DNA from 2 places in the Ralstonia mojiangensis genome. Region 2 is predicted to be linked to the other one. Evidence: predicted binding sites of a transcription regulator. Region 2 holds the regulator's gene; the other holds the start of a gene.
The links. The regulator FNR, encoded in region 2, switches genes on or off when oxygen is low (the NO sensors DNR and NnrR bind a similar motif). The targets are predictions, from matches to a motif close to TTGATNNNNATCAA.
Positions count from the first base shown of each region.

Region 1: a site for FNR is predicted at 1,655-1,668, ahead of NG898_RS25360 (OmpW/AlkL family protein). Genes of this name have one in related genera too.

Region 1 covers NZ_JAMXHU010000007.1:95,735-99,139, reverse strand. The annotation lists gene NG898_RS25365 (deoxyguanosinetriphosphate triphosphohydrolase) at 1-683, shown strand, start outside; gene NG898_RS25360 (OmpW/AlkL family protein) at 910-1,584, opposite strand; gene NG898_RS25355 (transposase) at 1,834-2,559, shown strand; gene NG898_RS25350 (glutamate synthase-related protein) at 2,821-3,405, shown strand, end outside.
Region 2 covers NZ_JAMXHU010000003.1:253,037-256,441, reverse strand. The annotation lists gene ccoG (cytochrome c oxidase accessory protein CcoG) at 1-675, shown strand, start outside; gene NG898_RS13265 (FixH family protein) at 702-929, shown strand; gene NG898_RS13260 (hypothetical protein) at 926-1,180, shown strand; gene fnr (fumarate/nitrate reduction transcriptional regulator Fnr) at 1,201-1,929, opposite strand; gene NG898_RS13250 (sulfite exporter TauE/SafE family protein) at 2,107-2,850, shown strand; gene scpB (SMC-Scp complex subunit ScpB) at 3,336-3,405, shown strand, end outside.

The sequences.
Region 1 (3,405 bases), on a different contig from region 2:
TCGAAACGCGCGAGGGCATCCTCAAACATTGCTCGCGCAACAACGCGGCCACGCTGGGTGACCTGGGGCGGCGTTTTCTCGAGGGGCAACAGCCTTCACTGGAAGCCCAGCTTGCCAACCTCGCTGATGAGGTTGCGTACAACAACCACGATATCGACGATGGCCTGCGTTCCGGCCTGATTACGCTGGAGCAACTCGAAGGCGTGCCGCTATGGGCCGTCCATCGGCGCGAGGCCGAGGCCGCGTTCCCGAATGTCAGCGGCCGGCGCCTGATCAACGAAACCATTCGCCGCATCATCAACGCGCTGATCGTCGATCTGATCGGCACCACGCGTGCCGGCATTGCTGACGTTGCGCCGCAATGTATCGACGATGTGCGTGCCGCACCAGCGCTCGTCGCGTTCTCCGACCCGATGCGCGAAGAGGCGCGCGCGCTCAAGCGCTTCCTGTTTGACAACCTGTATCGGCATTACCTCGTGATGCGCATGGCCGCCAAGGCGCGCCGCATCATCGACGATCTGTTCCGCGCCTTTACGGACGACCCGCGTCTGCTGCCGCCGCAGTATCAGGCGAAAGCCAACCCCGAAGAGCAGCCGCGCTGGATTGCGCATTACATCGCCGGCATGACGGATCGTTACGCTATCAAGGAACATCGCCGCATCTTTGCCGTTGATGCAGCTTGAGTAACGGCTGTACCGTTACCGTTCGGGCCGCTATCCGCCCGCCTAGCTCCCAATCGATCTGAAGCCAGATCAAAATCAAGCGCCCAAAAAAAAATGCCCGGCCGCCCCAACGCATGCCGGGCCGAACGCGCCAACCACCGCCGACGAGCGCCCCCGCCGTCGACGGCCCCTGCGGCACGTCGGTAAAAGTCGATCAGGACAGTGTCAGTTCGCTGATCTCCCTCCCTTAAAAGCGATAGCCCAGGCCGACGCCCAGCAGCCACGGGTCAACCTTCACCTTGCTGATGGTCTGGCCGGCCATCTTCACGTCGGCGCTGATCCAGGTCTTTTTCAGGTCGACGTTGAAGTAGAGGCGTTCGGTCAGGCGATAGTCGAAGCCGGCCTGCAGCGCAGGGCCGAAGCTGTTTTTGCTGAGGTCCAGCGAACCAACGCCCGGCACCTGCAGATTCACATTCGAGATGCGCGTGTAGTTGATGCCCGCGCCCACGTACGGTTTGAAGCGCGACTCAGGCGTGAAGTGGTATTGCATCGTCAGGATGGGCGGCAAGTGGCGGAAGCTGCCGATCTTGGTCGGGCCGCCCAGCGCGCTTTGCATGACCGTGACGTCCTGTTGTTGCGGGTAAGTCAGGATCAGCTCGGCCGCGAGGTGCGGCGTGAAGAAGTACGAGATGTCCAGCTCGGGCAGGACCTTGTTGTTGATCTGAATGGCGTCAGCCGGAATGGCCAGCGCCGGCACCGCGTCGGATTTGTTGGCGGCTGTCAGGTTGACGGCGCGCAGGCGCACCATCCAGTTGCCGGTGGCCGGCGGCAAGTCCGTGCTCTGCGCAAAGGCAGTCTGGCCGAATCCGGCGGCAAGCATTCCGGCGGCTACAGCTACGGCGGCTAGGCGGTGAAAAGCCATGAATCGCTCCCTCTCGTGTTGTCTCGTGATGTGATGGGAGCCAGTCTCGCGGGGAAGTTGCTTGGCCGATTTGCTCGGGATCAAGTTCACCCCGTCGTCGATGCCGTGGACGGTCGCCAATTTGACGGCACGCAAACTCTGCCGTCGCCTCCGCGCGACAGCCCCATGCAAGCGTTTGCCTGCTAAAAATTGGGGACAGGTTCGCTGGGTTCAGGCTACGATGGCGCTTTTCGCCGCCCTGTCTGTTCCATGGCCCGCCTGCCTCGCCTCAGCCCTACCGATGTTCCTGTGCACGTGTTGCAGCGCGGCAACAACCGCCAGATCGTTTTTCGCGGCGACGACGACTACGCGTTCTATCTCGACACGTTGCGCATGGCCGCGCGCGAGCACGACTTCGCCGTCCATGGCTTCTCGCTGATGCCGAATCACGTTCATCTGGTGGGGACGCCCAAGGTGGCGGACAGCCTTTCGCGCACGCTGCAGGCGGTCGGACGACGCTATACGCGGTACTTCAACGCCGCCGCTGATCGCAGCGGAACGCTGTGGGAAGGGCGTTTCCGCTCGACCGTGCTGGACCCGGCCGAATGGGTCTTGCCGATGCTGTTGTACGTGGAATCCAACGCCGTGCGCGCGGGTCTTGTCAGCACGCCGGAAGACGACCGATGGAGCACATATCGTCATCATGTGGGCATCCAATCCATTCCGTGGGTGAGTGACCACTATTGTTATTGGCGGCTTGGCAATACGCCTTTCGAGCGCCAGTCGCGCTATCGAACGTTGTGGCATGAAGGTCTGGGTTCAGACCAGCTGGCGCAGATTCGCCAGCACGTGCACAGCGGCTGGCCACTCGGAAACGAGGCGTTTCTCGCGACGCTGGCACGCGCCGGCGGCCGCCGGGTTGCGCCATTGCCCAAGGGGCGACCACCCCGCCAACTCGCGGAAGTGGAAGCGGAGGACAGCGCGCGCACCGAATAGCGCGGTAGTGGAGCTGTCACGCTGAGCCGTAACATTGCGGCCGCATTTAATCTGTCCCCATTAATTAACCCGCACTGTTGTCGTGCATTTGTTAATTGAATCTGACCCCATTTAAAAACTTTTGCCTGTTACGGGCCACTCTTTTATATTCGTTTCACCCCGCATTCATGGTGCGGCGCGCCATTGCCTGTCTGCCACCGCATTCGCACGTTCGCGAGGGCTTTCTGCGGCGCGCTGTACCCACAACATCGGAAGATCGCCGTGGAACAACATTCCTTCCCCGCCGCCGCACCGTCGGCCCAGGGTCTGTATGACCCGACCAATGAACACGACGCTTGCGGCGTCGGCTTCGTCGCTCACATCAAGGGCAAGAAGAGCCACGAGATCGTCCAGCAGGGCCTGCGTATCCTGCACAACCTCGACCACCGGGGCGCTGTCGGTGCTGACCCGCTGATGGGCGACGGCGCGGGCATCCTGCTGCAGATTCCCGACCAGTTCTTCCGTGAAGAGATGGCGAAGCAGGGCATCAATCTGCCGCCGGCCGGCGAATACGGCGTCGGCATGATTTTCCTGCCGAAGGAGCACGCGTCGCGTCTGGCCTGTGAACAGGAACTCGAGCGCACCGTGCGTCTGGAAGGCCAGGTCGTGCTGGGCTGGCGCGATGTTCCGGTCGACAAGACCATGCCGATGTCGCCGACGGTGCAGAAGACTGAGCCGGTGATCCGCCAGATCTTCATCGGGCGCGGCCGCGACATCATGACCACCGACGCGCTGGAGCGGAAGCTGTACGTGATCCGCAAAACCGCCAGCCACGCGATCCAGGCGCTCAAGCTCAAGCACGGTAAG
Region 2 (3,405 bases):
CGCAACGCCGATTTCGAAGCTCAGGGTCTGGGTGCCTGCGTCGACTGCAGCATCTGTGTACAGGTATGCCCGACCGGCATCGACATCCGCCAAGGGCTGCAATACGAATGCATCGGTTGCGGCGCCTGCATTGACGCCTGTGACCAGGTCATGGACAAGATGCGCTACCCGCGTGGTCTGATCCGCTACACGTCGGAACGCGCGATGCTTGATCGGCTCAGCCCGAAGGAAGCCCGGCGACATCTGCTGCGTCCGCGTGTGCTGATCTATACCGGAATCATGCTGGTGCTCTTCACCGGGTTCATCGTGGCATTGGCGATGCGGCAGCCGCTCAAGGTTGACGTGATTCGTGATCGTGGTGCGCTGGCGCGTGAAGTGGACGGCGGCAAGATCGAGAACGTTTATCGCCTGCAACTGATGAACGCGTCCGAGCACCCCATGCGCGTGACCATCACCGCCGAGGGCATGCCGGAACTGGACGTGCAGGGCGGCAGCGGCGAGTCGACCACATTGGAGTTGCCGCCGGCGGCTAACCGACTGCTGCCTGTGCGCGTACGCCGGCCGGCCGACGATGCCGCCCCCGGCTCGCACAAAATCCGTTTCGTCATCCATGCAGACAGCGGTAGCGACAGCCTCGTACTGCGCGAACCGTCGAGCTTCATCGTGCCGCGCTGATGCGGCATCCCCAACAGGAGGCAACGATGCACGCAACGCAATCTTCCGCACAGGCCCGTCCCTGGTGGCGCGAGCCCTGGCCATGGCTGCTGATGGCAGGGCCGTTCGTCGCCATGGTCGGCTGCGGCGTCACCATCTGGCTGGCAATGTCGCATCCCGATCCTGCTATTCATGACAACGTGGTGCGCCGCGGTTTGGTCGTTGAAAAGACGGTCGTCGCGCCGCCACATGCCATTCACGCGGAGGCCCGATGAAACGTCGATTGCTGATGTGGATTCTGTGGCCGGCATTTCTGTCGGCCGCGCTGGCTGAGCTGGTGGTTTTTGCGGTGGTGGACCCCGCCGACCTGCGCTTCTTCGGCGAACAGATCACGGTGTCGACCCAGGCGGTCTACACCGTGTCGTTCTTTGTGTTCTGGTTGCTGTGCGGATTGTCGAGCGCGCTGACGCTCTATGTGTCGCCGGGCATCGGCAAACTGGAAGCGCATGAACACCCGCTCGTGTGAGCGGGAACCATGGAAGCAGCTTAGGCGGCCTGACCGCTCATGACCTGGCGCAGGCCGGCCAGGTCGACCAACTTGACGTGGCGTTGGCGGATCTGAATGAGACCCGCTTCGGCAAAGCGCGAGAACAGGCGGCTGACGGTTTCGAGCTTCAGACCCAGATAGCTGCCAAGTTCTTCGCGGCTCATACGCAGCACAAACTCGGTCGACGAATATCCTCGCTGGGCCGATCGCTTCGAGAGGTTGAGCAGGAACGCTGCCAGACGCTCCTCCGCACGCATGGAGCCCAGCGTGAGAAGCATCAGATGATCCTGCGAGATTTCCTTGCTCATGATGCGCAGAAACTGATGCTGCAGCGAAGGCAGCCGGCGCGAAAGGTGCTGCAGCTCGTCGTAGCGCACCACGCAGACTTCAGTATCTTCAAGCGCGGTGGCGTCCGACACGTGGCGCATATCACCAATGCCATCGAGCCCGACGATTTCACCCGGCAGATGGAACCCAGTGATCTGGTGTCGTCCGTCTTCAAGCGTCAGATGGGTTTTGAGCGTGCCGAAACGAATGCCGTAAACCGCCTCCAGTGGCTCACCCAGAGAATAGAGCGATTGCCCCTTCTTAATGCGGATGCGCTCGCCGACCAAATCGTCCATCTTGCGCACGTCATCCGAGTTCATTCCCACCGGCAGGCAGATTTGCCCGAGTACACAGGTGGAACAACGCGAGGCTTGGTCGGTAAGTGCGATTCGAGTGAGCACGGGCGGGGGCGAATTTCGGGAAAGTGAAATGAGTAATTCTTGTTGTATAGCGCCAGCTTATTATAACGGCGACCTTCTTGTCCTCGGACATTTCCGATGCGGCAAAACGCGCCAATTACGCTTAGTTCGCAACAGCAAAACGAAAACCTTGGCCCATATCAAGAGAGCGTCAGAAAGATGAGTGCCGCCGCGCTTCTGAGCGTTTTCCTGATTGCGTTGCTCGGCGGTGTCCATTGTCTGGCGATGTGCAGCGGTATCGCACTCGCGGCCGAGCGCGGGGCGGTGGCGGTGCGGATCGTGTCTCGCCGCCGTCTATGGTTTGAGCAGGTCGTCATGCATGCCGGCCGGCTGACCACCTATACGCTGCTTGGCGCAATCATGGGTGCGATGGGTGCGACCGTCTGGCGCCAGCAATGGCTGCCCATTCAACGCGGCTTGTTTGCCTTCGCCAGTGCATTGCTGCTCGCCTACGGTTTGTTGCTGCTCGTGCGTTCCGCCGGAGATGTGTGGCGCAGCGTGTGGCTTGAGCGCTTGCTCGGCCGCGTCGCTGGTGGTCTGTCTCTAGCGGCGGCTAGGCTGGGCGGCAAGCTTCAGCGTCAGCCGCCGTTGCTGCGCCGCTATGTCACGGGTATGGCGTGGGGTTTGGTGCCGTGTGGCATGGTTTACGGCGCATTGGCTGTAGCGTTGTTGGCAGGCAACGCAGCCTCAGGGGCCGTGGTCATGCTCGTCTTTGGTGCCGGCACACTGCCTAACCTTCTGATGATGTCTGGCTTGGCCGGGTGGTTGAGAGGGCTGTCGCGCCAGCGATGGGCGCGAGGCGCGGCTGGCATCGCCATCGCCGGGTTTGGGGTCTGGGGGCTGTTTCACGCAATCTGGCTGCCAGAGATGCTTAACGCACACGGATTCTGTCTCGTGCTGTAAGCGTTTAAAGCGCGGGGAAATCGCCATCCGGCCCGGGATGGGAGGCTAGGACATCTTCCCGGTTGCGGCGCTGCTGGAAATTGCCCTACAATCGACAACAATTCGATTCGCCACCCGCGCAAATCAACAATCCCAAGCGCGGCGCCAAGCGATGCCATCCAGCGGTAGAGTCACCCTGGACAGTCGATTCGGGCGGGCTGCCGTTCTTCTTGGTAGTCGTCCGGTGCAGTATCCGTCCCCATGGCGGCGGAAGAAATTGCCCTTGTGGTGCCTGACCGGCACCGGATCAACTCGCTCCTCCGGCCCTACTTTGCGGGCACAGCCACTGCGTTTCGGTGCAGGATCCAATTGAATAATTGGCCTTCGCGCGCCGGGCCCGGGTGGGCAACAGCATTCAGAAATGCCGCGTGCTTCGCGGCGGGACGACAAACCTCAAGCGTGACGGCGACTGGCCGTGCGCGAGCAATGACGAGCCGCTCAACCCGATGAATACCCAAGAGGCGAAGATCGTCCTCGAGACCGCGCTGATCTGCGCGCAGGATCCGTTGCGAGTCA